DNA from 3 places in the Colwellia sp. MB02u-10 genome. Region 1 is predicted to be linked to each of the others. Evidence: predicted binding sites of a transcription regulator. Region 1 holds the regulator's gene; each other region holds the start of a gene.
The links. Region 1 encodes sigma-54, which starts transcription at its own class of promoters, with help from an activator protein. Its sites were predicted from a motif close to GTTGGCACGNNNNTNGNNT; they were not measured.

Region 1 (11,034 bases):
TCGCTGTGCCTAAGAAGGCAAATATACCCACGACATCGGTTACCGTTGTCAAGATAACACTACCGGCTAAGGCGGGATCTATATTCATTTTTTTCAACATTAATGGCACGGTAACACCGGCAATGCCAGCCGCGGTCATATTCATTAACATGGCAAAGGCAATGATGGCGCCCAGCATTAAGTTTTGCTGCCAAATCGCCACAACAGAAGCGATTAACACCGCCCAAATTAGACCATTAAAAAAACCAATGGCCAATTCTTTATAGAGTAAAATTCGCGAGTTACTTTCACCAACATGGCCTAAGGCCATAGCGCGGATAACTAAGGTTAAAGTTTGGTTGCCGGCGACGCCGCCCATGCTAGGCACTAAAGAGTTTAACACCGCCAAAATAGCCAGTTGATTTAAAATGCCTTCAAACATGCTCGACACTGCGACAGCCAGAAGAGCGGTGATTAAGTTCACGCCTAACCAAATAGAACGGCGTTGGGTACTTTTTAAGACCGGAGCAAAGGTGTCAGCCTCGTCATCTAGACCCGCCATACTCATCATAGAATGCTCGGCTTCCTCACGAATAATATCAATAACATCATCGATGGTAATACGACCCAGTAGTCGTGCTTCGTGATCGACAACAGGGGCAGAAAACCAATCATAGCGCTCAAATAGCTGCGCGACATCTTTTTCATTCATATCGGCGGTAATGGCTTGAATATCTTTATTGATTAGGTCTGAGATAATGGTTTCTGCTTTGGCAGTAACAATAGCAGATAAAGATACTGAACCAAGGAAATGATCAGCTCTGTCAACCACATAAAAAGAGTCGGTTGCTTCAGGTAATTCACCACGTAGTCGTAAATAACGTAGCACCACATCTACCGTAACATCAGGACGAATAGAGATGGTATCGGTATTCATGATACCGCCGGCCGTGTCTTCCTCAAATGAAAGTGCAGCCTCAACACGATGGCGATCTTGCCAGTCCATCGCGTTAAGCACTTCCTGATAAACTGTGTCAGGTAGTGTTCTGAATACTTCAGCTAAATCGTCAACATCCATTCCTTCTGCAACGGCAGCTAGTTTTTCTGGATGAATATTTTTCAGAATGCCTTTTCGAACTTCTTCGTTTAACTCTTCGAGCACATCACCGTGATGATCGGCATCAATAAGCTGCCAAAGTGCGACACGGCTTTTGCTTGGCGATGACTCTAATAATAAAGCGAGATCGTAAGTGGGCATGTCTTGCAATAGCTTGCGAACATGGACAAACATACCACTATCAAGGGCATCATTAACCTGCTGAAGGCGCTGATGATTGTATTCTTGTTTAGAACCTTCCGGCATATATTCACCTTTTGCCGTTGTAAAACGAAAACTGAAAATTATCAGGGGTTGTTGAACTGACTTTAGTGCAGTTTGTTTAGTAGGTAGGCTCAGCAAACACATGATATGCCGCTGGCTACATAGACGTATGAGCACGCCATAGCCCTTGCAAACTAATACTATTATCTTTGGGTTTATCTAAAGCTACTGAAGCGAGTTCAATGTTAACCCAAAAAGTTAAACAGATCCTATTATGAGAGATAACTATTAAGCTTTTGTTATAGCCAATAAATAAACATAAGCATCGATAGATTTGGACGGTAGTGCGACTCAGGAGACACAGTTGAAAACGGTTATGCTTGAGTTATTTCGCTTATTCTAAAAGCTTTAATGTAGTGCTAAATTGGCTAGTATATTATTTTAGTCACTAGGGTTCGTTAATAATTATCCGCGTAGAGTTTACCGTAATCTAGCCATTTTAGCAGCTTTTTTATTGACTTAAGCGTGTGCTTAGCAAGGATAAAGCACTCAGTTATTATTCGGCTTCATTAAATTTGTCACTAAAGAGTTGGCAAATCTCTACTAGGGCTTGTTCAGCATCTTGGCCAGAAGCAATAACCTTGACGGTTTTACCTTGGGCGCCTGCCAGCAGCATTAGCCCCATAATACTATTCGCGTCTGCTCGGTTTTCGTCTAATTCAATAATGACTTTAGCGGTGAATTTTTGGCTTAATTGGGCAAGCTTAGAAGCCGCTCGGGCATGCAGCCCAAGTTTATTGATAATAAGTACAGTGCAGCTAGTGGACTTGCTCATCTTAGTTTATGTGCCTTCAACGGTTAAGTCACGGTGGCGAGATTGCACATCTTTACGCTCTTTACGCAAATTATTTGCCAGTAATTCGGCAATATAGACCGAGCGATGCTTGCCACCCGTACAACCAATGGCAATGGTGATATAACTGCGATTATTACGTTCTAAGTGGGGTAACCAGGTCATCATAAAACTGTTAATTTGCCAAACAAATTTAGTCACAATGGGCTGGCTAGCAAGAAAGTCTTGTACCGGTTTGTCTAAACCTGTGTAGCCTTTTAGCTCTTTATCCCAAAATGGATTAGGTAAAAAGCGTGCATCAAAGACATAATCAGCATCTTGTGGTACACCATGTTTAAAACCAAATGATTCAAACACAACCACCATTGAACCAGACGTTTTACCCAGAACTCGCTCTCTAACTAAGTCAGCGAGTTGGTGCGGTGTCAGTTGACTGGTATTGATGTATAAGTCTGCCCGACTGGCGATGGGCTCAAGTAATTTTTTCTCCAAGGCAATCGCTTGGTCTAGCGCAATATTTTGCTTGATCAACGGATGTAAACGTCGCGTTTCACTGAACCGGCGAATAAGGTCACTATCATCAGCATCTAAATACAGTATGCTCAATTCTACCGCATTGGGCAGATATTCAATAATTTCGGGTACGTCGTTAGGATCGGCTGGTAGGTTACGAACATCGAGGCTTACGGCAACATTTTCATAATCATTAATAACCGTATGGGTCAGTGCGGGTAACAAGTTGACAGGGATATTATCAACACAATAATAACCTAAATCCTCTAAAACACGCAGTGCAACACTTTTCCCTGATCCTGAGCGGCCACTTACAATAATTAATTTCATCCGTGTTTAACTCGCTTGTTGTATTAACTGAAACAGTTCTTGATTACTTTTGCATTTACGCACTTGCTTGCAAAATTGCTTGTCACGAAAGATTTTTGCGATACTTTGCAGCGTACTCAAGTGGCTCTGGCATTCTTCTTCAGGAACGAATAAGGCGATAAAAATATCAACGGGGCGATGATCAATAGCGTCAAAATTAATCGCTTGTTCTGTGGTAATAACCACGGCAATAGGTTTCGTAGGCGTAGCATTTTCTAGACGGCCATGAGGTATAGCAATGCCATTACCTATGCCCGTTGAACCCATTCTTTCGCGTTTAACTAAGCTTTCTAAGAGCTGAAAAGTATCATGACTGTCGAGTTTATCGGCGGCCAAGCGACTTAAATATTCTAATATACGTTTTTTACTGGCACCCGGTGCTGCACAAATAGTGCAGTCCGGGGTTAAGATGTCTTGCAACTTCATAAACTTCTAAGACCTGTAGCGAAATGGCGCTAATGTTTGTTGATTTTACCTTTATATTTCAATATTTGGCGATCTAGCTTGTCAATTAATGCATCAATCGATGCATACATGTCACTATGCTGTGCCTTAGCATGAACTTCGGTGCCACTTAAGTGCACTGTTGATTCAGCAATCTGATTCTGTTTTTCTACCGTTAATACTACATGTACATTATTGATATGATCAAAATGACGTTCTAGTTTTTCAAACTTGCCATTGACATAATCACGTAATGAATCGGTAACATCGACATGGTGTCCAGTAAGATTAATTTGCATATACTTCAATCCTCTTTATTGGCTGAATAAAACTGCCTACAATAGGCTTTTACGTTGATTTGATGGCGGTATAGAAAGTGACTCTCGATATTTGGCAATGGTACGCCTTGCCACTTGTATACCTTGCTCTGCTAAAATATCTGCCATTTTACTATCGCTGAGTGGCTTTGCAGGCACTTCAGCAGCCACTAGCTTTTTAATTAATTCTCGAATAGCCGTTGATGAACATTCGCCGCCGTTTTCAGTACTAACGTGGCTAGAAAAAAAGTACTTAAGCTCAAAAATTCCTCTAGGCGTGTGCATATATTTTTGCGTGGTCACACGAGAAATAGTTGATTCATGCATATCTACGGCTTCGGCAATATCGTTCAATACCATAGGGCGCATTGACTCAGGTCCATGTTCAAAAAAGCCTTGTTGGCGTTGCACAATACAATTTGAAACCTTTAAAAGCGTTTCGTTACGGCTCTCTAAGCTTTTAATAAACCATTTTGCTTCTTGCAAGTTAGAGCGAATAAATTGATTATCAGTAGATGACTTCATTGAACGAGACATAGCCGCGTATTGCTGATTAACCGATAGTTTAGGTGCAGTGTCAGGATTGAGCTCTACTGTCCAGCGGCCGTTTTTCTTTTCAACAGACACGTCTGGGATAACATATTGTTCTTCACTTTTTATGACGCTATCACCTGGACGGGGATCTAAACTTTGTATTAGGCGAATAACTTCGCGTAATTGCTCTTCTTTCAAGCGTAATTTACGCATCAATTGACGATAATCGCGATTACCGAGTAAATCAATATACTCGCTGACGGCAATTTTGCTTTCCGCTAACCAAGGGGTATCTTTAGCAAATTGATTAAGCTGAATACGCAAGCACTCGGGAATTGAACGAGCGGCTACACCAATGGGGTCAAATACGTTAATACGCTTTAACACCACTTCAATCTCATCAAGTTCTACACCATCAATACCGACACTTTCTAAGATCTCTTCGGCTGAAACGGTTAAATAACCTGCTTCATCTATGGCTTCAATAATGGCAATGGCAATGGTTCTGTCAGTGTCAGTAAAGGGCGTTAGTTCCATCTGCCAAATCAGATGGTCTTGTAATGAGTCTTTCGTTTCACCTTGATAAGTATAATCTTCTGAGGCATGGCCAACACCGCCACTACTGACACCGGCACTGAAGTTATCATCCCATGTGCTATCACTGTTTAGTTCTTCGGGGATGTCTGTTTTTGCTAAACCTTCAGAGGAGCTAATTTCGTCTATCGAGGGAGTGGAGTCTTCGCTGCCATCAGAGGATGTTGCTGACTTTTCGCCTAAAGTTACCGAATATCCTGCTTCTAAATGGTCAGGGGTATTTTCTGAATTGTTATCGTGCGTTTCGTCAACTTCAAGCAAAGGGTTACTTTCAAGTGCCTCTTGAATCTCTAGTTGAAGATCCAAAGTTGATAATTGCAACAGTTTGATCGCCTGCTGCAATTGCGGGGTCATCGTTAACTGTTGTCCGATACGGAGTTGCAGAGTAGGACGCATTTACGTTTTCTTTTCCCTATTCAAATTCATTAGTTCAATTGGTTTTATTCACTATAGCGTGAATTGTTCGCCAAGGTATACATCTCTTACATGTTGATTTGCAAGAATTTGCTTTGAATTACCCTCAGCGATAAGTTCACCATGACTAACGATGTAGGCATGTTCACAAACATCGAGTGTTTCTCGTACATTGTGATCTGTGATCAAAATACCTATGCCACGATCTTTTAAGTGTAGGATAATTTTTTTTATATCACCTACTGAAATTGGGTCAACACCGGCAAAGGGTTCATCCAGAAGTATAAATTTAGGATCTGCGGCTAATGCCCGTGCTATTTCAACTCGTCGGCGCTCACCGCCAGATAAACTCATGCCTAAGTTATCTTTTATATGGCCTATGTTGAACTCTTCTAATAAATGTTCAAGTTTTTCTTGTCGGTCAACGTCACTAAGTGATTTACGTGTTTGTAAAATGGCCATGATGTTGTCATGAACCGATAACTTACGAAAAATAGAGGCTTCTTGTGGCAAATAACCGATACCTTTTCTCGCGCGCTCGTGCATCGGCAGTAAGGTTATATCTTCATCATTTAAGACAATTGAGCCACTGTCGTTCTTCACCAAGCCAACAATCATATAAAAAGAGGTGGTTTTACCTGCGCCATTTGGTCCTAATAAGCCAACAATTTGTCCTGCTGAAACGTGCATACTGACGTTTTTAACAACTTTCCTGCCTTTATAGGACTTGGCAAGGCCGGTTGCTGATAATGTAGAAGTTGACATTTACTCTTGCTTATCCTTTGATTTTATAGGCAATTTAATTTTGTTTTTCGGCTGTAATACGGTTTCAACTTTAGCATTGTCTAGGCTTTCGGCGTTGACATATTCTGTGGAAAAATTATAGGTGATTTTACTGCCACTGACTTTACTGCCTTCTTGGCTAAGGAGGGCATTGCCTGAAATAACGACGGTATTCATACTCGGCTCATAACGGATTTCATTGGCTTGCAAATTGATTGGGCTACCATCTTGAAGTGTTTGTTCAAAGGTCGCCGGTGAGCCTTTGGCAATATAAATTTTGCTGTCACTTTTTTCTTGGGTGATAACCTGTACTAACTCAGCATGTATGGTTAGTGTGCCCTGAGAAATAATGACATTATCAATATAACTGAATATTTTATTTTTGAGATCGGCAGCTTGGCGTGAAGAAGATATTTTAATCTCTTGTTCTACGTCAAATTTTTCTGCACTTGCGACAGGCACTAATAATGCTAACGCCGTGAGGCAATATAAGTTACTTTTTAATAAGTTACTTTTTAATTTTTTTATAAATAGTCTGTACATGTTCGGTCAATGTCATCTGTGTTGTGTTTAAGTCTACAATTAATCCTGAGCCATACATAGTAAATCCTTTACCTAATATTAAGATAGTTTGCTCTGAGCTGATAATATTAGTTTTTAAGTCCATTTCTAAATTTTTACCATGCACTTCCTGTATCAAACTTTCTTTATCAGTGGCGATTAAACGTACGCGATTTGCTAATTTTACGCGATTGTTGTTATACAAGGTGCCTTCATTGGCGGTTATTTTCCAAGTAGGTTTGTTGTTCCTTGGGTATAATGTATAGCGTGGATATTCAAAGTGTGTGACCCCTAATTCAGCATAATGTTCCATGCGTTTCGCTTCTACATTATAAGATAATGCCCCAGTATTTTTATACACATCACTGTTAAGGTTTTCAGCAATAAATTCAGGGTTATTTGCGGTATCGAGAATGTTGCTGGTTTCTTCCTTCGCGCCATACCATTCAAGTAAGCCATAGGTGGTTAAGGCCAATAAAAATAAGCTTATACTGACAAGGTATATGCGATTCATAGGCTAGCGCCCGTTGCATCAGCTAGGGTATTTTGGCTTTGCATAATAAGATCGCAAGTTTCGCGCACGGCGCCGAAACCACCTCGGGTATAGGTGATGTAGTCACAAGATTTTAAAATGGTGGGGTGCGCGTCATTGACCGCAATACTAAAACCAACATAATTAAGGCAGTCAAAATCTGGCATATCGTCGCCGATGTAAGCCACTTGTTCAGGCGCTAATGTTAATGCGCTGAGCATAGCTTTTAAAGCCGGTAGCTTATTTTCTTCGCCTTGTACTATGTGCTTAACATTTAATGCACTCATACGGGTTTGCACGATAGTTGAAGTTCTGCCCGTGATCACCGCTACATCAACGCCGCTTGCACCTAAGGCTTTAACGCCATAACCATCTTTAGTATGAAAGGCTTTCAATTCTTCACCATTATTACCTAAGTAAATACGACCATCTGAAAAAACGCCGTCTATATCACAAACAAAGAGTTTGATGTTTTGCGCTTTTTGCCAAACACTTGGCGCTACTTTTCCGTATAAACTGTTCACCTTTAGAGCACTCCAGATTTTAATAAGTCATGCATGTTCATCGCGCCAATGGGTTGGTTATTATCGTTAACAATAATTAAGCCGTTAATTTTTTTGTCTTCCATGATCTTTAATGCTTCAGCCGCCAGCATATCTTGCTTAGCCACTAAAGGTTTTTTTGTCATTACGCTGGTAATGCTGTCTTGGTGAATATTAATTTCTTCATCTAAAATACGGCGTAAATCACCATCAGTAAACAGGCCTATTAAGCTATTGTTTGCGTCAACAACAGCGGTCATACCCAAGCCTTTTAGTGACATTTCAACTAAGGCGTCTTTTATTTTAGCTTCTTGGCTTACTGTTGGCAGGCGTTCGTCTTTGTGCATGATATCGCCCAAGCGTAATAATAGCCTTTTACCTAAGCTGCCACCGGGGTGAGATAAGGCAAAATCATCTGCAGTAAAGCCGCGCGCATTCAATAAAGCCACCGCTAGGGCATCGCCCATAACTAAGGCTGCTGTGGTGCTAGAGGTGGGTGCCAAGCCTAGTGGGCAAGCTTCTTGTGCTACTTTTACACAAACATGGCTATCGGCAAGTTTAGCCAGCGTAGAGTCAGGATTACCCGTCATAGCGATGAGTTTTGTCCCGATACGCTTTAGAACCGGAATAATGGCCAAAACTTCGCCAGTTTCACCCGAATTAGAAATGGTCAGTACCACATCATCTACAGTCACCATACCTAGATCGCCATGGCTCGCTTCCCCCGGGTGAATAAAAAATGCGGGTGTGCCGGTACTCGCTAAGGTTGCGGCAATTTTACCACCAATATGCCCCGATTTTCCCATACCGATCACGATGACGCGGCCCCGACAATTAAACATTAACTCACAAGCTTGAGCAAAGTCGTCGTCAATAAATTGCGATAATTGTGCAACAGCTTGCTGCTCAATGTTAATGACATTTAGGGCTAATTGTTTGAAGTTTTTCATTGCTATAAACCACTTGTTACCTGTTAATTTGACTAAAAAGTAGCACTTGATAACCAATAAATACGGCTAATAATAGTAACCCTTTCGCCCGTGTGATGCGAAACTTTCCACCTCGACTAAAACAAAGTATAAATAATAAGAAGGTTGTTGCCAGCATAAATGGCGCGTCACGCACCGCGGCGGCATTATCGATATCGCCCGGCGCAATTAAGCCAGCTAACGATAAAACCGCAAGTATATTAAAGATATTCGAACCAATAATATTACCGAGTGCTAAATCATCTTCTTTTTTAATAATGCTCATAATACTGGCAGCTAACTCAGGTAGGCTAGTGCCAATAGCGATAACCGTTAAGCCGATGACTAAATCACTAATGCCAAAAGCTTTGGCTATAAATATTGATGAGTCAACCAGAAAACTAGCACTTAGCGGCAGTAGTATCATACCAACCACTAACCAGATTACCGATTGTTTGGTACTGACCCCATCAGGCACTTCTTGTTCTGCTTCTAAGACCATTTTATCGTCAATAGGGTTTTGTTTTGAACGTCTTAACGTGACGACAAGCAAGGTAGCAATATAAAGTACAAAGCCGACAATCAGTATTAAGCCTTCATTAAAACTAAAGTTGCTGTTGGCTAGCATATATGTCGCGATAGCCGTAACAACCAAAATAAGCGGGATTTCACGTTTAATGGTCGTTGAGGAAACCGATAAAGGATGAAACAGTGCCGTTAAGCCTAACACTAACGCAATGTTGGTAATATTTGAGCCAATGGCATTGCCGACGGCAGTATCTACATTACCCTGTAAAGAAGCCGTGACCGCTATCATGATTTCAGGTGCTGAAGAGCCCATAGCAACAATAGTTAAGCCAATTATCATAGGAGAAATACCCAGATTGCGTGCTAATGCTGAGGCACCAAATACAAATTTGTCTGCACTCCACACTAAAGTGATTAGTGAAAGTAATAAGATCAAAATTTGGATGAACATTCAAAGCTCCTGTTTGGCTAAGATAAATAAATAGTGTTTGTGCTAATTGATGAAAGACAAAGAGGAATTATAAACCACGGATGGTAACCGATGACACTCAATTAATACTCATTTTGCTAACATAACGTGAGCGAAAAGCATTATAAACTTTTTCTGATATTATTGGCACGTGGATTCACAATAAAATAACTAAGCCAAGAAAAAGGCTTGTTCATTACGCTAACTTTACACTTGCGTTACATTTATATACTTTTGGTTACTCTTTTAGCACTAAATAGTTGTGAATTTGTAATGACTGAGGTGTTGCGCTGCGGTAGAATTCTACTACATAAAACAATAATTGACAGTGATGTTATTCCAAGCGATATGTCTGAAATTTTAGTTGATATCAAAAATATGACCTTTAAGCGTAACGAGCGTGTTATTTATGATGGCATTAGTTTGTCTATTCCTAAAGGTAAAGTTACCGCGATAATGGGTCCAAGTGGTATTGGTAAAACTACGTTATTGCGCTTAATTGGTGGTCAAATTAAACCAGAGTCTGGGCAGATCCTTTTCGATGGCCACGACATTCCTAAATTGTCTCGTAGTGCATTATATGAAATACGTAAACGTATGAGTATGCTATTTCAAAGTGGTGCCTTGTTTACCGACATGAGTGTTTACGACAATATCGCCTTTCCTATACGCGAGCATACCCAGTTATCAGAAGACATCATTGAAAAAATGGTGTTAATGAAATTAGAAGCGGTGGGTTTGCGTGGTGCAAGAAATTTACGTCCAGGTGAACTCTCTGGTGGTATGGCGCGTCGAGCAGCATTAGCTCGCTCAATTGCGCTTGACCCTGAACTTATTCTTTACGATGAGCCCTTTGCTGGCCAAGATCCTATTTCTATGGGCGTGATTGTCCGGCTCATTCATCAACTAGGTGATGCATTGGGATTAACCTCTGTGGTGGTATCTCATGATGTCCCAGAAGCGATGAGTATTGCAGATTATATTTATATTATTGCCGAGCAAAAAATTATTGGCCAAGGTACGCCGGAAGAAATCTACGCGCACACCTCACCTTTAGTGCAGCAATTTGTTAAAGGTGAAGCGGATGGCCCGGTGCCATTTCATTATCCTGCGGCGTCATATAGTGAAGAGTTAATTGGTCGAGGTGTTGAGAAGTGAATCAGCTGCAAATATTGGGTCATAGCATTATCGAACAAATCTCAGGCTTAGGCAGAGCTTTGTTGATGTTAGCATCAGCGCTCTTGCATATTCCGAACCCACGCAAAGGTTTTCCTTTGTTGTTGAACCAATTGTACTCCGTTGGCGTATTATCT
Region 2 (11,034 bases), on a different contig from region 1:
ACAGCTGATTTTGTCAGTCGATATAGCGGTGTGGTTTTTGCGGCACATTTACCTGAGACCAATGAAAAACAAGGTCAAGCACTGGCCGCTCGAGTACGACAAATGTTAGTGAATAAGTCGTTTACTCAGAAAAAGTTGAAGCTAGACTTTAGTTTTGGCATAGCAACACTTGATGCTGAAGAACAGCTCGAAGAGCAATCGCCTTTAAAATTGTTTAGGCGAGCAAATACCGCCTTACAAGCCGCTCGCAGCATAGATGGCGATAAATCAGTCGGTTGGGAACCGCAGTTTGACGCTAACATTATTGCTAATCTTGATCACATAAGTGGTAAGTTTTCAGATGTGCCTAGAGATGACTTTAGGTTACTTTCACTGCAATGGGACTTAATTCGCTTAATTAGCACTACACATTCATTACAAGTTTTTTCAAAGCAAATTTGCCAAATGCTAACCGCAGGAATGCAATGCGAATATGTGGGTTTATATTTAGTTAAAAATCAAGAATTGATTCTGTCGTCTTGCAGTACATCTAAGCAAAATATGGATGTCGAAAGTGTACAAAACTGGGTTAGCACAAAAATACAACTTGCTAGCTTGAATAATTTAAGAGGTAAACCACTTAAGCCTTTCGCGGAATCTTGCCAAGCTATTATAGTGCCCCTGTTCACTCGTAACCAATGCTTGGGTATGATTTTATTACGTTGGCCGTTGAGCGAGCAAAATAATGCTGAAAAATATAGCACGCAATTACAGCAAGTCACCCCAAATTTAGCTGCTGCTATTGATCGTATTGTTCTACACGAAAATGACCAACGAAAAAAAGTGATCACTCATAGCACCATGGGTGATCAGCATGAATTACTTTTTGAATCTGCTGCTATGCGTACCGTAATGCAGGAGGTACAGTTAGTGGCGCCTACCGACGCCTCTGTGTTGATTACTGGTGAGTCAGGTACAGGTAAAGAGCTCATCGCACGACAAATACATAATCATAGCGCGTTAATAGAAAAGCCTTTTATTACTGTAGATTGCAGTACCATAGTTGAACATTTAATAGAAAGTGAGTTATTTGGTCATAGAAAAGGCGCCTTTACCGGTGCGACCAGTGATCAACCGGGCCTGATTGCACAAGCTGACGGTGGGACATTATTTTTAGACGAAGTCGGAGAACTACCGCTTGATATACAATCAAAGCTTTTGCGATTTGTACAAGAAAAAACCTATGTCGCGGTTGGGGATCAACGTGTGCGTAAAGTCGATGTTAGACTGGTATTAGCCACTAACCGTAATTTATTAGCTGAAGTTACTATGGGGCGATTCCGTTCAGACCTTTATTATCGTATTAATGGTTTTACCATCAATCTGCCACCTCTGCATAAACGAGGCGATGATACATTGTTACTTTGTCGTCATTTTTTAGCTAAATTTAGCCAACAATATAAAAAAGAAATTATTGATTTTACCCCAGCAGCAATAAACATTTTGCAAGGCTATTCATGGCCAGGCAATATCAGAGAGCTGCGAAACGCGATAATGCGGGCCGTTATACTTTGCGAGCGAAAATTAATTGACAGTCCACATTTGGATTTCCAACAGCAAGGTGATATTAAAGCATCCGCAGCACATCTGCTTTTGCCTGAGAATGAGGCGTTTACTGATGAAACGAAAGTAAACATGGCGCAATTTTCAGATATATCGATATTACTTAGTCAACTAGTGACAATAGCGCTACAGCAAGCGCGTTTATTTCCAGTCAGTGCTTGGTTGGAGCTGCGGTGGTTAACGGTATGTTTAGTTAAATGGGGCAGCCTGTATCAAGTAGCTTTGCAATTAGACCAGTCTGAATCAACATTGCGACGTCGCTTTACTAAGCTCAATGGATTAGATCTCAAGCTTTCTCAACTGGATGAATTAGCGATTGAATGCGACATAATATTAGGACAACTGCTAACAGGAAACACTAATACTTTGCTTTGGTCTAAAATTGAGATGACATTACATCAAATTGTAATAAAAAAAGAGATCAGCCAACAGAAAAAAGCACAATTACTCAATGTAACTCAGCCTACATTACGTAAAATTTTGCAACAGTTGCTAATTTCATAAAAAGCTATACTTGTTACTTAGGTTAGCACTTAGTACTCGCTTTTTACCTATAGCAAGTTAATAGCAAAAAACTGGAATGTAATTGAATTAATGCTAGGGAATTCAATTGCTTAATTTTTATTTTCCTAGTTAAATATTATACTTAGCTTGGAACCTAGAGAAACTTAGCCTGCATTGCTGTCGAGTAGTCGCCATGCTCTTCATCAAAGTCTGCCGAGTAATATGAACTTGATTCTAAGTCTCATCAGTTTATTCCCACTCAGCATAATTTTAATTATAGCCTCAATTAAGCTTGTCTAAATGTCTCCAGCTTCTCACAGCTCATAATATAAGTAGCCTGTATTTTCTGCGCTATAATATGAATATCTGCAGTCAGGTTTTGCTTTGTATTCGCTTCTAAATTTTTGCACAACTCATACAGCGCTTTTGCTCCAGCATTTCCTGACATGGATTGTAGGGCATGGGCAATGTCAATTACCTTATTTAAATCTACTTGTTCACTTTTTAGCTGTGCTAGTAACTGTTGAATCAAGTTGTCAGCTTCCTGGGTAAATCCATCTAAGACCCGATTATAGAGCTTACTCTTATTAGCATCGCCAATTTTTAAAAGCGTATTGATAGTGTCCATGTCAATTAACTCAGCTTCTGCATTAACTTCATTTTCAATGTCTTTACTACTTAATGCTACAAGGTCATCTGAGCCATTCTTTGGGATCGATACATGCTGTATATGTAATTCGCCTGTACTACCGTGATCACTTACCGATGGATGACTAGGCGCTTCTAGGTAGTGTAGAAGTGTTTGTTCAAGTTCTCGCAATAAAAATGGCTTGGTCATAACACCATTCATGCCTGAATCTAAACATTGTTGGCGTAAGTCATCACCCATACCAGCTGTTAGAGCTACAATAGGAATATTTGGCCAGTTTTTTCTTATGGCAACCGTTGCTTCATAACCGTCCATAATTGGCATTTGGCAATCCATTAAGACTAAATCAGGTTGTCTTAAGTTCACTTGCTCGACGGCTTCCGCACCGTTGTCTGCTAGCCATACTTCACAACCTAGCATTCTGAGCATGCTTGTTGCTACTTCTTGGTTAGTTAAGCTGTCTTCTACCACCAAAATATTGGCAACAAATATCTGATGATTACGGTGGTTGTTTTTACCTGTTTGTTGCTCATGGGTTTTGATTCCCAAGGTTCTATATAAAGTGTTTATCAGGTCATTAAAATGTACTGGCAAATGTAAAATATTGCGTTTGTCATTTTCCTGCCATTGTGAAGAAGGTAATAAGCAGATCCAGTTTGCAAGTGGAATACCCGCGTTAGTAATTGCAGTTTCGTGCTCTGAAAGGCTAATCCAAAGACCATTTTTAGCAGAAGCCAATTGAGCATTAACCCGTTTTACGTGTACTGATTTAATGCCTGATTTTAACAATATATTGGCAACTGAAGTGCCTAAACCGTCATTAAGATTGATCAAATGAACCGTTGGACAATCCGCTATTGGTTCATATTCGATTTCCGAGTTATCCACTGTCGGTAAATCGAATATGAAGCTAAAACGGCTGCCTTTTCCTAGATTCGATTGCACACTAATATTACCACCCATTAAGGTAGATATTTGTCGACAGATAGCTAATCCAAGGCCTGTGCCACCATATTTTCTCTTGGTGGAGGCGTCTGCTTGTGTAAACATTTCAAATACTTTTTGTTGGCGATCTGGTGCCATACCAATACCGGTATCTTCGACACTAATTTCAAAACGACTAAATTGTGTCTCGTTGACTTGTTGACTAGCTTGCGTTTTGTAGCATGGAATGCGCTTAATACTGACATTAACTTCGCCACGCTCAGTAAACTTAATAGCATTACTGGTTAAATTGGCAATGATTTGGCGCAATCTCTCTGGGTCGGCATATACATAAGGTAATGACTCTGGGGCTAGGATGGCATTGATATGCAGTCCTTTATTGTATGCAGATTCACTGAATAAATCACATACTTCCTCTACTATCGTTTCTAGGTCGACTGGTACCGACTCTAGGGTCGTTTTACCTGTTTCTAATTTAGAGAAGTCTAGGATGTTATTTAGCAGATCAAGTAGCAAGATACCTGAGCGATAGACCAATTGCGCAAAATGTTGTTGTTTGGGTTTTAGATCTGAATTTAACAAAACTTCGGTCATGCCCAGTACGCCGTTCATCGGTGTGCGTATTTCATGACTCATAATGGCTAAGAAATCACTTTTCTCTTTGCTGGCTTTGTCGGTTTCTTCCATGCTAGTTTCAAGCTGTGCATTGGCATGGCGTAGCTCTTTGGTACGTTCTTCGACTTTTTCTTCTAGTTTTATTAGCTGCTGCATTTCACGTAGCCGCTTTTGTCGATATCGCCAAATGAAATAAAGTAGCATCAAAATCACTGCTAGGGAGTACAAACTATACGCCGAAAAGGTTTTCCAAGGTGGTGGTAATACCGTGATCGGCAGTGATACACCAACAGTATTCCATAATCCTTGGTTGTTACTGGCTTGAACTCTAAGGGTAAAATCGCCAGCAGGTAGGTTAGTAAATGTTGCCAGTCGCCTGTTCCCAAGATCGATCCAATTTGAGTCAAGCCCTTCTAATTGGTATCTATATTGATTTAAACTGGGTGCATTATAGTCAAGTGCAGCAAACTCAAATGAGATAAAATAGTCTTTGTAATCCAATTCCAAATGTTTAAGCTCTTGGTAAGGTACATCGAACCATACTTGTTCATTGAGTTTTTTAATTCTGACAAGTACCACAGGTGGGATTGTTTTACTGTCTTTAATGTCATTAGGATTAAAGCGTATAACGCCAGCATTACCACCAAAATACATATTTCCTTTGCTGTCCTTAAAACCTGCAGCAAAGCTGAAATCACTTTCCTTTAAGCCTTGATAACTATTAAAATGTCGCATCTCCCCGGATTGTTTATTTAATCTTGTTAAGCCGGCTGTACTGCTGAGCCATAGATGGCCATTATCGTCGTCCAAAATTGCATATATATGGCTGCTGGGTAGCCCACTTAAACTGTCGTAATGGCTAAAATTATTATTTAAATTAGTAATGTCTTGAGGTAACCATTTATTGAGCCCTCCGCCTTGGGTGCCTACCCATAACTGCGCTTTGTTATCTTGATAAAAGGCCCAAGCCATGGGCGCAGACAAACTATCTAGGTTACCTGGTTGATGCTCAATATGATCAAAATCCAAGCTAATAGGGTCAAGTAAATTAATGCCATCTGTAGTGCCGACGACTATTTTACCATTGGACAGCTGATACACTGCTAAAATATAATCACTATTGAGACTTCTGGGGTTATTCTCATTATGGCGAAAATGAATAAATTTCTCGCTACCGACCGGGAGATAATTTAAACCACCACCAAAGGTACCAACCCAAATATTATCTGCTTTGTCTTGGAATATACTAATAACACCATTAAAACTTAAACTTTGAGGATCCTTAGGCTCGTTTACATAGTATTTAATTTGCTCAGTATCGACATCGAGTTTACCTAAGCCAGCACCGCGGGTGCCAAACCATAAGATATTATCGTCACCGTGCACGACCATGACTCTGTCATCAGCTAATGCAGGAACACTGTCTTTATTAATAATTTGTTGTACTTCACCATCGCTATTTAAACGTGTTAAGCCAGCATAAGTGGCAACCCAAATTGCGGACTCTTTTTCCGACGATATGGTTTCAGTAATTCCCAAGATATGATTACTGGCCAAGCCTGTATCAATATGTTGAAAAGGTACTTCTATACTTTTACTTAGGCCATTAAAGGTACCAAACCACATTAACCCTGTTGGGTCTTGTAATATGGACAGAACCATATTGCTACTTAAGCCATCTTCTGTTTTAAAGGAGCTAAATTTGTTTTGCTCGTTCCATATGGCGACACCTTTATCTGTTCCGATCCAAATACGTTGGTCTTGATCTTGAAATACTGTGTATACGTGATTGGATGGTAAACTGTTTTTTTGATTTTCTTCATGCTGCCAAGCAGTAAATGTTAGTCTTTGCGGATCAGCAACAGCAACACCATTATCGGCACTAGTAACCCATAAGCGTTGTTGTCCATCGATAAATAAATTGGTCAAACGATCACTAAAAAATGGTGTGTCTGAACCAGTATAAAAACGTTCTAGTTTTTTAGTCTTTTTATTCAGTTTTAGTAGTCCATTTCCATCAGTGGCTAACCAAATAAAGTTAGCTTCTTCAACAAACGCACTGATAAATATGTTTTTATCGAACTCAGGGAGTAAAGCTTGGGTATTGAAATGTTCAAAAGTCATTTTATCAGGTTGAAAACGACTAAAATTACCATTGTTATAACCTAGCCAAATATCACCACTTTCAGCTAACATCATACTCATGATGTGATTAGATAAAGGCGCAGTGTTAACAAATGCATCACTTTTCAATGTTATAAAAGATTGCTTAGCCGCGTCAAATAAGTTCAACCCACCGCCGTCAGTAGCTATCCATAAACGTTTGTTATTATCTTCTATTACTGCTCGAACATTGTCGGAACTCAGCGAGTCAGGTTTGCGGGGATCATGGACAAACTTTACTAGTTCATAGCCGTCGTATCGAGCTAGCCCTTCTTGAGTGACAATCCATAAATACCCTGTACTGTCTTGAAAGACTTGCCGAATGCTTTTTTGGGAGAGTTGTTGATTAAGTGCTGCGGGGGTAAAAATAAAATTAGCTTTTTGTTCAGCATGCAGCTTGAAACTAAAAAATAATAATATTAGCAGGCAATAAATAGTGTTTTTTAACATACTTGAATTACATATATTTTAATTTAGAAATAGACTAACCCAAAGCGTGTAAAACACCAAACCTTAGACTTACTTACAGTTAATTTTTTACAGTAATATAAACCGACTACGAGTTATGGCTATTGAAAAAATTGATGAAAATTGGTCGGTTGAAATTAAGTGCAGTAATACACTTTTCATTTCTTAAAATCAAATTATGCCCGTTATAACCTAAGGAAATACTTAGTTCATAACAAGCATAATTTAATGATTTATTTCTTATTCATTAATTGCAAAGTTTTCTTGGTTCAATTGAGCTTCGCGCCAAGCAAAACCCTCACGCCATGCAAAACCTTCACGCCATGCAAAACCTTCTTCCCAAACTTCAAAGTCGTAGTCTTGAATGTAGTAGTTACCATCGGCGTCTTGACGCGCAGCGCCCATATAATGTTGTTCACCACTCAAGTCAGCTGCGACATCCATGCCATTATTAGCACAACCCTTGGCTGTTGATTCAACCGCATTTTTCGCATTTACACGGCCTGCCCCTTGATAAAAAGGACTATAAGCAAGTGCACCGTCTGGTGATTGTGCCATGGTAGTACTGCCTAATAGCCGACATTTAACATCGTCAGCACTTAGGTTAGGGTTATTTTGTAGCATTAATGCGACTATGCCGGTTACGACACCCGAAGACTGTGAAGTACCTGACATCATGTATCGGTCTTTAGCCATTAAGTATTGAGGAAATTTAATGGCAGTTTGCATTGTTGAATTACCTAGACTGAACATATGGCCACCTGGAGCGACTAAGTCAGGCTTGATAAAGGCGTCATGCGTTGGACCCTGAGATGAAAATGACAACATTTCATCATCACTGGTGTCTAGTGTATTTTTATCGCTGATGCCACCAACGCTTATGACATAAGGTACGTTAGCAGGAACGCCAACTGTCATGGCGCTAGGGCCAGTATTACCGACAGATGTTACTACCACTATGTCTTTTGCCCATAATGCCATAACCGCTTGGTTTAGTGGATCTTGCCAATAACTTGAACGGGGCTGCGCACCGAATGACATGTTAACAACACGAATATTTAACGCTTTGTGATTATCAGCAATATATTGTAAGCCACGAATAGCATCTGCATAGGTACTGTGACCGTCTGGATGAATAGCTTTTACCACCACTAAGTTAGCGTCAGGTGCGACACCTTGATAGTGACTAGTCATTTGACCATACTCAACCGCCCGATCGCTGTTAGCAATAATGCTAGTTACGTGAGTACCATGAATATTTTCATCGGTCATTTTATGAGGCGAAACTTCAGTGCCGTTTATAGCGTCGTATGCTGCTTTGATTCTAGATTGGTTCGAAGTATTGCGGTTTAATGCTTTGTGAGCACCCCAAAGACCACTGTCGACTACGGCTACAGTAACGTTTTTACCAGTAATTCCCATTTTGTGTAATGCATCTGCACCAATAACATTGACGTAATAAGTGTTGCTGTCACCATCAATACTTTGAGTTTCGTAACCTTCTGCAAGTTTACGGTCACAATTTTCAGCGAAACCCACAGCCATCGAAAAATCGTTGTGCATGTAACTATCAGTACCATTATTTGTAAAAGCTAATTCAACCGTCGCATCTTCATAAGCCTCTAAAAATGCAGTGGCAGGAATATCCGTGGCATTAAGTACTAACTCGCCATTTTGATCTGCTATTACGCTAACAAATACAGGAAGACCATTGATTTTAAGTGTACGTATATTGCCTAATCCTGGAGGCCAATTAAAGGTCATTTTATTGAAATTGACTTTTTGGTCTTTGGCATTATAAATATTCCAGCGGATTTTGTTAGCTGACATTTCAACAACATGGCTGCCGTAAACTTTACAGTTATCGAGTGCACTGGCGCTAAAAACTGCTTCGTTTTTAATGATGGTAATAACGTCTTCATATAATTTTAAAGTCGCTAACTCGTTATCACTTACGTTTACAGCAAGTCCGTTAATTAATGACAGTTCGTGAGTGATAATTCCACCTACACTACCAATAATATTCTTAACACTTAAAAGATCATCACCTTGAATGATCACTTCATTGTGGCGTTCAACCAGGGGATCTAATAAAGTTTTAGCACTGTGTGCGGAGAAAGGTATTGCTGAAATACTTAACATTCCAGCTAACAGCATGGCACTCTTATGAATATATTTTAGCTTCATATGTCGTTTTCCTAAATATCTATATCTTTTACGTATTACCATTAGCGATGCAAATTTCGAGCCACAAACCAAGTGGCTGATTTTATGTGTTTTAATTTAATTTGAAATAAATGACATGTTTAAATTGAAGTTAGTGAGGGTAATTGTTGAATGTTTACAGTAATAATTTACATTCATTTATTTCAAATAAGAGGTGGTTTATTGTTTTTGTTATTTAAATCATGTTGCTAGTAAATTAATATCCCTATCATGTCGAGTGAAAATATCGGATGAAATTTTAAATACACTTTTAGCCACTATAATTATAAAGCTCATTAAGTATGTAAGTTGATGAAGTAATTAATATAAAAATATTCTAAATAGAGTTTTTAATTATTTTGGAATAAACACCTCACGTCATCCGTTATCTCAGTGTCATTAACATAAATATAAACAGACATTAGAGGAAGTAAACATGACTAAATTAAATAAAATAGCACAAGTATTAGTATTAAGCGGCATGAGTTGTTGGGTAAGTATCGCGCAAGCTACTGATATTGAAATTAGCCAAAGCACCAAGATAAACCAACAAACTCAGGCATCTCAGCAAGTTGACTCAGCAGATAATGCTACACAAATATCGACACAATCAGACACCTCAGCTCAGAGCGATAGCCAAGTTAAGGCGAATAGTGAAGAAGAGAACACAGTAGAGAACGCAGCAGAGTCTGCACCAAGCGAATCAACAGCACAGTCGTCAAGTAACACAGGGAATGTTGGCACAGCGCAAGCCTTTGATAACAATAGTCAGTCAATAACTGGCTTATCAAATGACGCGGGTAAAAACATCAATGTCACTTCAGCTACAGCAGCAACCTTGACTCAGTCACTTAGCCAAGTGACAAGCACAGAGTTTCCAACGCTAGCTAAAAGTAATACACCTGAAAACTCTGCAACAGTGCCTGAAACAGGGTCTGAAGCAGCTGTGCCGAGTGAAGCCATGCCAGCGCCTGAAAGTATTGTGTTGAATCCTACGCTTGATAGTGCAAGGTCTTTTACTAACACTTCACAAGTAACGCAGCAACTCATTTTACAGCCTTCTGAGCAATTCTCTTTGCAAGAAATGGCTAATGTTGAAAACATTAGTGCATTAGATACTGCATCAAGCTTGAGTCAGTCACTTAGCCAAGTGACAAGCGCAGAGTTTCCAGCGCTAGCAGAAAGTGCTGCACCAGAAGGGTCTGAAGTAGGGTCTGAAGAAGCTATGCCGAGTGAAACCATGCCAGCACCTGAAAATGTTGCCTTGAATCCTACGCTTGATAGCGCAAGGTCTTTTGCTAACACTTCGCAAATAACTCAGCAACTTTCCCTACAAGAAATGGCTAATGTTCAAAACATCACCGCATTAGATGCGGCAGCACAAACCTCGCAAGCGCTTGAACAAACGATTAATGCCAATGTTGAAGATGCAATCACCTCAAGTACGCAAAGTGCTATCAGTGAAAACGTTAATACGCAAATTACCAGTGCGGTTACTGAGCAAATTAACACCGAGTTGGCGGCTGCAACCGCTGCTGAAGTGGTTAGTACCTTAACAAGCGATTTAGCGTTAGCTTGGTAATTGTTGCCATGTTGAATGTGCCAGTAGCTCTGGCGCTTTTTTTTATTTGAGGTAGTTAAGATGAAATATATATTAAGTGGTTTAAGCTGTGGTTTAAGTTGTGTTTTAAGTCTACATTTAATGGCGGCAACATCAGAGCCTATGACGGTTAACGGCGAAGTTTCTTTAGGTCTAATTAGTCATTCAGCACTGAGTGTTGATGAGCTTGATGAGGTTTCTTCACAGGGAGATAGTGGCCTGCAAAAAACAGCAGCAGTTACTGGTTTATGGAAAGTTAATGATAAAGCGAAAATAAGCGCGG
Region 3 (11,034 bases), on a different contig from region 1:
TGATCTTGTTATATGTTAAGCGTATATACCTTGATTGTACTATTGCTAGATTTACTTTTCATCTTCACTAATATGCTTTAAAAAATAATAGACATAAAAACCACATATACCCAGTAAAACCGCTAAGCCAATAAAAGAATAAAGCACAACAGGGTCGTTGATTAGCATATTTAAAACGTTCATAACTGACTCCAAAAATCATCAAAATAGTAAAAAGATTAGATAACTATTGTAAATAATAACTCAGTACTACTTATTGATTTAGATCACATTCATTGCCATTGTATGCTGTGAATATGATGGCTAGTAATGGAGGCTAGCATTGACTTGAGGTATTGATATGAGGTATTGATATTAGGTATGGACTTCAGGTGTGTATTTTTATTAATAGTAAGAAATAAGCAGGTTATAAATTAACTTTTCTATCGCTGAGGTTACTGATTTTTATCATTTAATAGACCGCTAGATAAATAACTTACTGAAAGGCAAAAATAAACCCGCTAACGTTTGTTGCGGGTTTATATTTTTTATTGAAGCCGGCTAATGCAGACGAATTTTTCGTCTAACGGTTTTGCTCTATTAGCGCTTGCCTTAATTTCAGCTCTCTTTGTTGTATTATGTTACGCTGAAGAGTATCTGCTTTTTCACGGCTGATATTAATTTCTTCTACCGTTAATTTATACTCGTCCATATCGCGACTTTTTTCTGCTATACGATAGCCATTTCTAGCGGCAATGATATTCCAGATATACGACATCTCTGTACTTTTAGCGACCCCTTTGCCGTCAAAATACATTAAGGCGAGGTTAAATTGCGCTAGTGCATAGTTTTGATCAGCAGCCTTTTGATACCAGCGCGATGCTTGCAAATAATCTTGCGGTACACCGCTGCCATTATAAATCATCACCCCTAAGTTAAATTGCGCGCGAGGTAAGCCTTTTTTTGCCGCTTTTTCCATTAAGGCATAAGCAGTGTTTAGATCTTTTTTAACGACTTCACCCTCACTATATAACAAAGAAAGGTCAAACAAAGCATCTGAATAATTTTTTGACGCCGCCAAATGAAATAATTCCACTGCTTTTGTTGGATTTTTAATCACGCCGTAACCATTTAAATAAACTAAGCCCATTTGATATTGAGCAGGTGCATATCCTTCTGCAACTAAAGGCTCAAACTGAGCTATTGCGGCGTTAAACTCACCACGATTAAGATCATATATGCCTAAATCTAAATCTGCGCTGTATGCAAAGTTCTGAGCAAATAGGGCAATACTGAGTACGAGTAAGGTCAATTTTTTCATTTTAATGTCCTATAGTCTGGTGTTGTCGCCATTAAACGCAATGACAAGGTATTTTTCTGCTATGTGTTAAGTGTAGCAATAAATTTATAATGCTTGCGACATTATCTCTTCAATTTGCTCTTCAAGGTCAAGCCATTGTATTTCATTGGCTTCTAAGTCTTGTGTCAGCTTTGCTTGGCGTTTCAGTAGTTCGGTTAGTTTGGCTTTATGCTCAGCTTGATAAATGTCACTGTCTGCTAACTTAGCTTCAACTTCCGTTAACTCGTCTTGGCTTTTTTGTACTAATTTTTCAAATTTATCTGCTTGTTTACGCAGCGGTGAGGCTTTTTTACGTAATTCGGCTTGTTCTTTGCGTTGTTGTTTTTTATCAACTTGTGGCTCGCTAACGATTTTATTTGCTTTAACGCTTTGCTTTTTATCGTCATTTAACCATTGTTGATAGTCGTCAATGTCACCATCAAAGTCAGCCACGTGGCCGTTAGCTACTAAGTAAAATTCATCGACACACGACTCTAATAAATACCTGTCATGGGCAATAAGAATGATTGCGCCCTCAAAGTCTTGCAGAGCGAGTACCAATGCTTGACGCATTTCTAAATCAAGATGGTTGGTTGGCTCATCTAACAGTAGCAGTTGTGGTTTGTCTAGGACAATAAGCGCTAATACTAAGCGCGCTTTTTCGCCACCAGACATAGTGCCGACTTTATCTAGTGCTTGGTCGCCACTAAAGCCAAAGCGGCCTAGAAATGACCGTGCTTGTAATTCGGTTATATCGGCCTTTGCCCGTGTAATATGCTCAATGGCACTACTGGATAAGTGTAGTTGCTCAAGTTGGTGCTGTGAAAAATAGCCCACTTTTAAATCTTGCGCACAATAACGCTCACCTTTAAGCAGGGCTAAATCTCCCGCCAGTGATTTTATTAATGTTGATTTACCCGCACCGTTGCGCCCGAGTAAGCCAATGCGACTTCCAGGTACTAGGGTCATGGCAACATCTTCTAAAATAATGGCTTGTTCACTATAGCCACATTGGCTCTCTTTTAGTGCCAGTAACGGATAAGGCAGGGTTTCGGGCTGCTCAAAGTTGAAAGTAAATTGACTATCTACATGAGCTGGCGCCAAATCAGGTAATTTTTGCAGGCGTTTTAAACGACTTTGTGCTTGTTTTGCTTTACTGGCTTTAGCGCGAAAGCGGTCAACAAAAGAAGTTAAGTGAGCAACTTCTTTTTGTTGTTTCTGATATTGCGCATCTTGTTGTGCAAGGTGTTCGGCACGTTGGCGCTCAAAAGCACTATAGTTACCCGAATATAATTTCGCAGTTTGATGCTCAATATGCAGAATTTGGCCAATCACATCATCAAGAAAATCACGATCATGTGATATCAGCACTAAAGTACCGGTGAACCTTTTTAACCAACGTTGCAGCCAAATCACGGCATCTAAATCTAAATGGTTGGTGGGTTCATCCAGTAATAATAAATCGGCCCGGCTGATCAAGGCTTGAGCTAAGTTTAAGCGCATTCTCCAACCGCCAGAAAATGATTTAACCGGGTTAACTAGCTGCTCTTGTACAAAACCTAAACCGTGTAATAATTCTCCGGCTCGTGCCGGTAAACTGTAGCCATTAACCGCGTCAATTTGGTTGATAATAGTGGCTTCAAGTGTGCCATTGTCGTCTTTGCGTGCTTGTTCTAATTTAGCTTCTAGCTCACGATATTCAACATCACCGTCCATAACATAGTCTAGAGCTGAGCGGTCTAACGCAGGCGTTTCCTGTTTAACGGTAGCAATTTTCCAGCTTGAGGGCATAGAAAGGTTGCCCACATCTGATGGTAGTGTGCCCAGTAAGCTGGCAAATAAAGAAGATTTTCCACAGCCATTCGCCCCAACAAGTCCAACTTTATGATTTGGATGTATAGTAAAACTTGATGATTTTATGAGGTATTTTGCGCCTCGGGCTAAACTTAAATCTGTGGCTATGATCATTTATCGTTACTCATTTTAATGCAGAACACTATTGTCGCTTTTCCTTAGGGGGTAGTTCAAGGTAAAATAACAGCACTAAGCAGATATCTTGCTAAAATCTAATACAAAATTAATTAAAACTGAGTAAATAAGTGAAAAAACGATTTATAGCAGGAGCAACCTGTCCAAAATGCAAGGAAATGGACACTATGGGGCTAACGAAGGTAAACGGTATTGAAACAGTCACCTGTGTAAGTTGTGGCCACCAAATGTCGCAACCGGAAGAACATGTTGTGCAAGAAGTAAGACCAAACGAACAAGTTATTGGTATTTTTAAACCAGATTGATGTGCTAGGAGATACTTACAATAGACTGTTTTAATTAAGAAAAATATTATAAATCATTGGTTAAGTACTATGTTTTAATCAATGTCAATTAAGTGGACTTAGCCTCAGGCTGAGCAAAGAAAACAAACGGCACAGCCAGTGGACCGAGAATAGCCCCCATTATTACCCAAAATCTAGTGTTAGCACCTTTAGATTTTGCAATTGAATAACAAACAAAAATACAGAGTAAATTTAAAACCACTAAAGCAAAAATATAAAGCTCCTTTTAGAAACTATATTGGCAATAATATAAATTTAACACAAAATGATACGTACACAAATGCCTTAATAATAGACTGATAATTTTAGGCAAAATTTTATCATTGAATTTACTTAATATGCTTAATACTGAAAAGCTAGACTTTTAACTAACAAAGTCTAGCGATAAATTTGCGTAAACAGCTTTTGAACCTAGCTGAATAGGGCATAAAATTTTCTTGAAATAGAAAGGACTATGCGAATAAAAACTATTCCTCAAATAAAAGTACGTTAGATTTTTGTGGCGATAATTCGACCATCTGTTTACGACCATCGAGTTTGTTTGTTGCGGTAATTTCTAAGCTTTTTTCAGCATCCCCTTGACCAAAAAGATTGACTTGATATTCAAACTCACTATTGGGCTTAACTAAAGTATAACGGCCCATAACCACTAACTGTGACGCAGGTGCCTTAGGCGAATGATGATCAGTAACTGGCGACAAGATTATTCCCTGCAAAGCGAGTTTTCCGCTTTTATCTTTTAAAGTTATTTTGCTGTGAACCGTATCGATAATACTAAGGCGGTGCGTTGCAAACTCTTCAGCAGAAAGTTTACTATCAAGATCTTCATCGATGCCTACAAAAGCAGATACCGGCAATGAAATTACCATGTAAACGCCATCTTCGGCAACGTTCAATGTACCGTGCTGAGCTACCATTACATGGGCATATAGCGACTTAGAGCACAGTAAATTTAGCAAGATTAAAATAGTCGACATTGCTATGGTAATATTCAATTTCATCTTGTTACATCCTGATAATTTAGCCGTACTGGGCTTATAAAAGTGCCAGTCGTATTTTGTAAAGTTGAACCGACATTACAGAATTACTGATGTCGGTATCGTTAAGTAGGTGTATTAAGGGGGTGGCATACCACCTGTTACTTCTACTTCGCCTTTTACACAGCGTTGAAAGTACGGGTAACTGTCGGTGGCAAAATAATGATAAATACCTTCGGGGAACTCAGGTGTAACGCCCACTCGGCCATTACATTCATCTAAATCTCCTGAACCGGCAACATATTCCCAGTCTTGAGCGAAAGTCCCTAATGTGTAGATGTCTTGCGAAGGTCGAGAAGCACTAACGTCACTTTTTAATTGAAAGCTGCCTGTAAGCAACTTAAGTGCTGACGTTGCATCACTTACAATGCTATAACCGTAGCGGGCGTAAATAGGAAAGCCATCGGCAGCCCAACCAATTAGCGTCATGCTTGTGTCTCCACCACCTTGTTTTGTTATAAAACCTTCTGGCATACCATGATAATGATATGTGCCACCGGGCTGAACATGGGCATTGTTGTTGTCAGTACCAAAGTTAAAACTTGTATGACCTAATGCTTCGATACTCCAATTGCCGCTGTTATCGATTAAACTACAGTTGTCACCGGAGTCGTCACAGCTTCCTGCGGTACCCGCATCAATTTTCACCCCATTAAGTACGTAACCTGTAACACCGCGAGGACCGCCTAACTCTGTTGCAGCAGTCGACTCTACAGGCGACAAGCTTAAGTTAGCTGAAATAGTTTGAGACGAAATAGTATTGGGGTTGCCTTCATTTGGAAACTCTCCTACCTCGTGATCAGGAATGCCGTTGGCACTTAATAAACGCTCACTATCGGTACAGCTCCATTGCGAAAAGCTGTCGTCTTGTACATAAATGGAATCGTTATATTCGTTATAATTGTAGTCACATAAAACACCTAAAGTAGAGCTTTGCGGTACTTCTGAAACCACTATTTCAACACTATCAACTTCACTATTAAGCAGAGTATCGTCGACAGTTAAATTAACCCTATAACTACCTATAACATCAGCGACAAAAGTAGGTGCTACCTGAGTATCGCTTGATAATGTAGCAACACTGCCATTAGGAATTGATGAGAAACTCCAAGAATAACCGAGCGTATCCTTGTCTGCATCGCTACTTAGCTCACCAGAAAGGACAACAGTACTGTTTAAAAATACCGATTGGTCAGTGCCAGCGTTAGCAATGGGGGCTGAATTAGTCGTTCCAGATTCACTGCTTTCATCACTATCGGCGCTACTACTGCCACCACAAGCGGTTAATGTCGATATGACTAAGCATAAGCTCAGTAAGCTTGATGAACTTTTCCAACAACTTATTTTTGTTTTCATTTTAAAAATTCCTTCAGTATTTTTTATTAGAATAGCGTTAGTTTAAAACAAAAATGTGCAGAAAGTGTGCAAAAAATGTGAAAGGATTTTTAAAGCTAGTTTAAAGCTTGGAGCGGATAAAAAGTTAATAAAAATAAGCTACTTTCACTTTAAAAGTAGTTTATTGTCAAAATTAAACCCACATTAATTTTTAGATATACCATCAGCACATGAACTATTAAATATTTTACTCATAGTTTACGCCGTGGTGTTGATAATTGACTCGCCCTCTTCAATATCAAACTTTTCAAAGATCTATGCCAATATCGATTGCTTGTTTGTGTCGCTCAGGCTATTGCCATTATTTTCCGCCGATGTTCTTCTAGAATTTCTGCTAGATAGTCTACCAGAGAAGTTATTTCTTCTGCACTTTGTCTAGGCGGAGGAAGTGGCCTGTTAGCTTTAGAAACATTGGCTAGATCGCCAATGTTTTTTGCATCAAATTCGGCAGTTTGAAGCTGCTTTTTCTAGCGCTGCATTTGGTTGAATATTGGTTTGAGAAAATGCTTTTATAATGTTCAAAGCACCTTCTTGAGTAATATTTTCAGTGTCAAATTCAGCTAAGGTATCAGAAATAAAAAACTGTTATTCTTCGGTTAAGCTTTGCGCTGATCTTGGCGATGGCATTGAACTATTGAAATTTGTTGAGTTAATCATTTATAGCGCCTCAACGTTGCTGTTTAGTAGGTGGTCGGTGATTTTTAAACTCTGTGCTACTAATCACGCCATTATTATCGCTGTCGATATGAGAAAAAATAGTTTGATGATCACCATTAGGCAGGGTTTGTTGCGAAAACTCGTCCATGTCAATTCCACCGTCACCATTAATATCTATCGATGAAAAATCCGGTGGTCCTGGTCTGTCTCGATTTTTTTCTTGAGCCTGTACTTGAGAAAACATAACCACTACAAACGTGATAGCTAATACGGCTTTTGATTGCATATTCATAATCTTTGTTAATCCTGTGTTTAGTTCATAAACAAGGTTATCAATAGAAAATGCAAAAAATGTGCAAATAAAAAGTAAGTTAACTCACTTCAGTCATTTTTATTAAAAGCAGCTAAAGCGCTAAGTGATAACCCTTGCCATATAACGACTGCAGCCAGTCTTTGCTATGGCTAATATCGTTGAGTTTTTTACGCAATTTTTTTATGTGGCTGTCAATGGTGCGATGATTTACGATGCGATGATCTGAATACATATTTTGTATCAGTTGATCACGGGTAAAAATTCGCTTGTGTTTAGCGGCTAAGGGTTTTAATAGCTGAAACTTTACAAAAGTAAGTGATACTTTTTGATGATGAAAACCTACCGTAAGGCGATGTTCGTCGAGTATTAGCATATCAGCACTATTTTCGATTGTTTGTGTTCTTCTTAGAACCGCTTTAACTCTTGCAACAACTTCCCGAGGGCTGAAGGGGTTACAAATATAGTCATCAGCGCCTAACTCTTAACCTATCAAGCGTTCTATTTCTTCAACCTTAGCCGTCACCATTAAAATAGGCTTATGACTAAAAGTGCAATTAGCCATAAATATTCTTGTTGTTGTTCAATAAATTCAACTTCGTAACCTTGTGTGAGTTGATTCCGTTTTGATACCGCAAAATATCCCACTACGCGATTATCAACCTCGATAGCTATTTTTTTATAATCTAAAGTCGACAAGTAATTAGCAATAATCACATTTTCGTCAGCATCTAATAATGCATACTTTGCTTCAGATTTTGGCGGGCGAGGAGGTAAGTCAGCAAAATTGTTATGGCAAGGTGGAGGTCTATTTTCTGCTGATTCAGCTTAAAACCATGGTTTATCGAGGCGCTTTTATCGGTTATATCTTGTGTAGGCGGAAAGTTTCTCTCTACATCCAAGTCACTATTAGCTAATTGCTGGGTAATTAAGTGATGAAACCTACGGTGTTTCCCAGCCAGATACGGCCCATTGTTTTCAACTTTATATTTATCTGTTATCTGAGTTAATGCGGGCTGTAATGTTTCTATTTCTTTTGAAATAACATATTAAACCATGCCTTTATCAATGCTCCACTGCATTAGTAGGGTATTGGGGATTATCGTTTCAACAAGCCAACCATAGGTGTTCAGTTGAGATGTTTTTTTTTAAATTCTATGACTTTTTGCTTTTTTTGTACTTTATGATCTTCCTTGTGGTTTATTTAAATTTTATTCGTTGGACCATATTTCATAAAAACTAAAACTAGACAGCTTAATTATTGAGGTTAATAAGTTTTAGGTATTACAGGGAAAGTAAGCCAATCATGATGAGAAAGATACTCTAGAAAATACCTGCCAGTATTTTCCAGTGCATAATGAAGTTTAAAATTAAATTTTTACGAAAGTTTTAACTCTTCCAGTAAGTCATGAATTTCCGCTTTTAATTCTTTATCCGAAATTTTATTACAGCTTATTTTAGCTTTTTCTAATGACTCAATAGCACCTGCTTTATCATCTAATGCCACTTTCATTGTCGCAATAGAATAACTAATAGACGAACGGAAGTCTTTGTCGTTAATCGCTTCAGCTTTTAATAAAGCTTGCTCGTAAATAGTAATAGCTAAGGGTAAGTCATCAGTAAAGTCAGCAAGTGTTTCCCATTGCACAGGGTGGTCTTTATCGGTATTTTCATTCTCTTCGCAGAGTTGCTTTAGCTCGGCATAAAAACCATCAAATGTAGGTTGGTCTTGCTCTTGAGCTGCTGCCATTAAGTGATCAGCGAAAAAAAGCACTTGCTTGTATATTTTGGTGTTCATGCTGCGACCTTTGTCAGTTGCGTTAACTTGCGTTAAGTTTTGTGATTAACAATATTCAATCGCTAATTATAATGCTTTTATAGCCACCAACCCCAGTTTATTCGCTCAGTAGCTTAAAATTTAACAGAGCAAATTAAATAAAGCCTACTCATTAGCGCCTAAGGTTATTTTAGATCTGCTTTAATAACCTCGCAGGTCTTGAAGTATTTGGTATCAATTAGATTACAATATTTAGCTTATTGCTTTTAATAGTGTGGCGGCGGTGGCTCTACTTCTTCTTTACCGTCTTGCTCTGGCGTATTGTCTTTAATTCTGTTGGCAAGCAATGATACTTGCTGTTTCAGCTCTGCAAGCTGGCGTTGATGTAGTGTTATTTCGTGGTTAAGTTGTTCTATTATGTCGTCTTGAAAGGCATTGCGGCTTTCAAGCATTTCAATTGCTTTGTTTAATTCGTTAACTGATTTCACTGTTTATTTACCTGCCATAATTCGGCGTATCCTGAGGAACTTTCGGTGATTACTTGGTTATTATCTCTAAAAGCGACGCTATAAACAACTGCCCCCGCCGGTCTAATATCATCACGTGGTAAAACACGCCAACTGGTTAGCCGTTCGCCTGTAGCAATATCCCATACGCTAACCTTACGAGAAGGCGCGCCAGTTAATAACTTAGTGCCGTCAGGTGAAAATTGCACGGCACTAAAAATCTCTTGGCGATTAAAATATTTTAATTGGGACACTAACTCGCCCGTTTTTAAATCCCAAATATTGGCTGATTTTTTACTGTCAGCGGTAAAGGCATAGCGTGCTTTAGGATCAAGCGCCACCATAGTCACGCGGCTAGGGTGATTAAAACGATAAATAACTTGTCCCGAAGCGGTATCCCAGACATAAGCAACAAAATCATTAGAGCCAGAAATAGCCACTCGGCCATTAGGTAGCATATCGATTGCATTAATTTTTTCTTGATGACCCAAAAACTCTAAGCGGCGGCCATTGGCAATGGTGATGTGTACGACTTTACCGTTACTCTGTCCAACAAGTAAGTAGTCACCATTATTTGCTACGGCTACATCACGAATACTAGATTCGGTAATTGACCAATAACCTTCTGATTGGCCATTTTTGATATTCCACAACGAAAAATCATGGCGATTAGCGGTTATGGCATGACTGTTATTATCAGCAATATCTGCCACCAACACTAAATTATCAGCACTATTTTGCTGTTGCGACCAGTTATATTTCAGCGCGTTTTTGTCTAAATCCCACAAGCTAATGCCGTGATGAATGGATGAGACAACACTGAATTTAGCGTCATTAGAGATATTTGCCGCGTAGGCTCCCTCTACCGCATGTTGCCACCTTTTTTCTGGTGCTTGACCGAGAGGCTGACAAGCTGTTAGCCATATCAACACCAATAAAAACAAAAGCTTGGCTTTAAAATTAGTTAAGTTACAGTTTAGCAAAATATTAATACTTTTTTCTTAGGGCATTTATCGTTAGTATAAGCCGCATTGTTTCACAATTCACACATATTTAAATGACTTAGCGGGAATTTCTGACTGAGTAGTAAACGGAGAAATAAATGAAATTTTTTAAACCAACGGTAGTCGCTATTGCTTTATTATCAGTAATGGGTTGTCAAGAACCAGTTAAGCAAGAAGAACAAACAGTTGCGCTTGATACAGAAATACAAAAACAAGCCTACGGTTTAGGTGCTTCAATTGGTCTATATATGGAGCGTAATCTAGAAGAGCACGATAAATTGGGCTTAACTTTAGATAAAACACTTATTATTCGTGGCTTTACCGATAGCATGGACGGTAATTCTCAAATTGAACAAGAAGACATTCAAGCCTTGTTGATGAACTTAGATCAAGCAATGAAAGCAAAGCAAGCCGAACAAGCTACCGTCAGTTCAGAAGCAAGCTTAGCTGAAGGTCAGGCTTTCTTGGCAGAAAATGCTAAAAAAGAAGGTGTTCAAGTTACTGAGTCTGGCATTCAATACGAAATTTTAACCGCTGCTGACGGCGAAAAGCCTGTTGCCACTGATACAGTAAAAGTACATTACAAGGGTACTTTCCTTAATGGTGAAACTTTTGATAGTTCATACGAACGTGATGAGCCAGCTGTTTTTCCACTTAATCGCGTGATTTCAGGTTGGACCGAAGGTGTGCAGTTAAT

Region 2: a site for sigma-54 is predicted at 9,181-9,199, ahead of H4J59_RS17370 (S8 family peptidase). Genes of this name have one in related genera too.
Region 3: a site for sigma-54 is predicted at 7,083-7,101, ahead of H4J59_RS15720 (EF-hand domain-containing protein). Genes of this name have one in related genera too.

What each region holds. Positions count from the first base shown of each region.
Region 1 covers NZ_JACGVK010000139.1:46,361-57,394, reverse strand. Annotated here, with positions in the region: gene mgtE (magnesium transporter) at 1-1,342, opposite strand, end outside; gene H4J59_RS18005 (HPr family phosphocarrier protein) at 1,857-2,135, opposite strand; gene rapZ (RNase adapter RapZ) at 2,142-2,996, opposite strand; gene ptsN (PTS IIA-like nitrogen regulatory protein PtsN) at 3,003-3,461, opposite strand; gene hpf (ribosome hibernation promoting factor) at 3,491-3,778, opposite strand; gene H4J59_RS17985 (RNA polymerase factor sigma-54) at 3,815-5,320, opposite strand; gene lptB (LPS export ABC transporter ATP-binding protein) at 5,372-6,103, opposite strand; gene lptA (lipopolysaccharide transport periplasmic protein LptA) at 6,104-6,664, opposite strand; gene lptC (LPS export ABC transporter periplasmic protein LptC) at 6,630-7,196, opposite strand; gene kdsC (3-deoxy-manno-octulosonate-8-phosphatase KdsC) at 7,193-7,738, opposite strand; gene H4J59_RS17960 (KpsF/GutQ family sugar-phosphate isomerase) at 7,741-8,706, opposite strand; gene H4J59_RS17955 (calcium/sodium antiporter) at 8,723-9,703, opposite strand; gene mlaF (phospholipid ABC transporter ATP-binding protein MlaF) at 10,070-10,879, shown strand; gene mlaE (lipid asymmetry maintenance ABC transporter permease subunit MlaE) at 10,876-11,034, shown strand, end outside.
Region 2 covers NZ_JACGVK010000138.1:25,288-36,321, reverse strand. Annotated here, with positions in the region: gene H4J59_RS17380 (sigma 54-interacting transcriptional regulator) at 1-2,106, shown strand, start outside; gene H4J59_RS17375 (hybrid sensor histidine kinase/response regulator) at 2,393-6,928, opposite strand; gene H4J59_RS17370 (S8 family peptidase) at 7,187-9,133, opposite strand; gene H4J59_RS17365 (hypothetical protein) at 9,588-10,733, shown strand; gene H4J59_RS17360 (hypothetical protein) at 10,794-11,034, shown strand, end outside.
Region 3 covers NZ_JACGVK010000134.1:29,465-40,498, forward strand. Annotated here, with positions in the region: gene H4J59_RS15690 (DUF3149 domain-containing protein) at 52-183, opposite strand; gene H4J59_RS15695 (tetratricopeptide repeat protein) at 563-1,300, opposite strand; gene H4J59_RS15700 (ATP-binding cassette domain-containing protein) at 1,385-3,286, opposite strand; gene H4J59_RS15705 (YheV family putative zinc ribbon protein) at 3,418-3,612, shown strand; gene H4J59_RS15710 (hypothetical protein) at 4,119-4,652, opposite strand; gene H4J59_RS15715 (YHYH protein) at 4,767-6,044, opposite strand; gene H4J59_RS15720 (EF-hand domain-containing protein) at 6,751-7,032, opposite strand; gene H4J59_RS19530 (winged helix-turn-helix domain-containing protein) at 7,145-7,426, opposite strand; gene H4J59_RS15730 (hypothetical protein) at 7,579-7,767, opposite strand; gene H4J59_RS15735 (tetratricopeptide repeat protein) at 8,429-8,848, opposite strand; gene H4J59_RS15740 (SlyX family protein) at 9,094-9,315, opposite strand; gene H4J59_RS15745 (WD40 repeat domain-containing protein) at 9,312-10,277, opposite strand; gene H4J59_RS15750 (FKBP-type peptidyl-prolyl cis-trans isomerase) at 10,436-11,034, shown strand, end outside.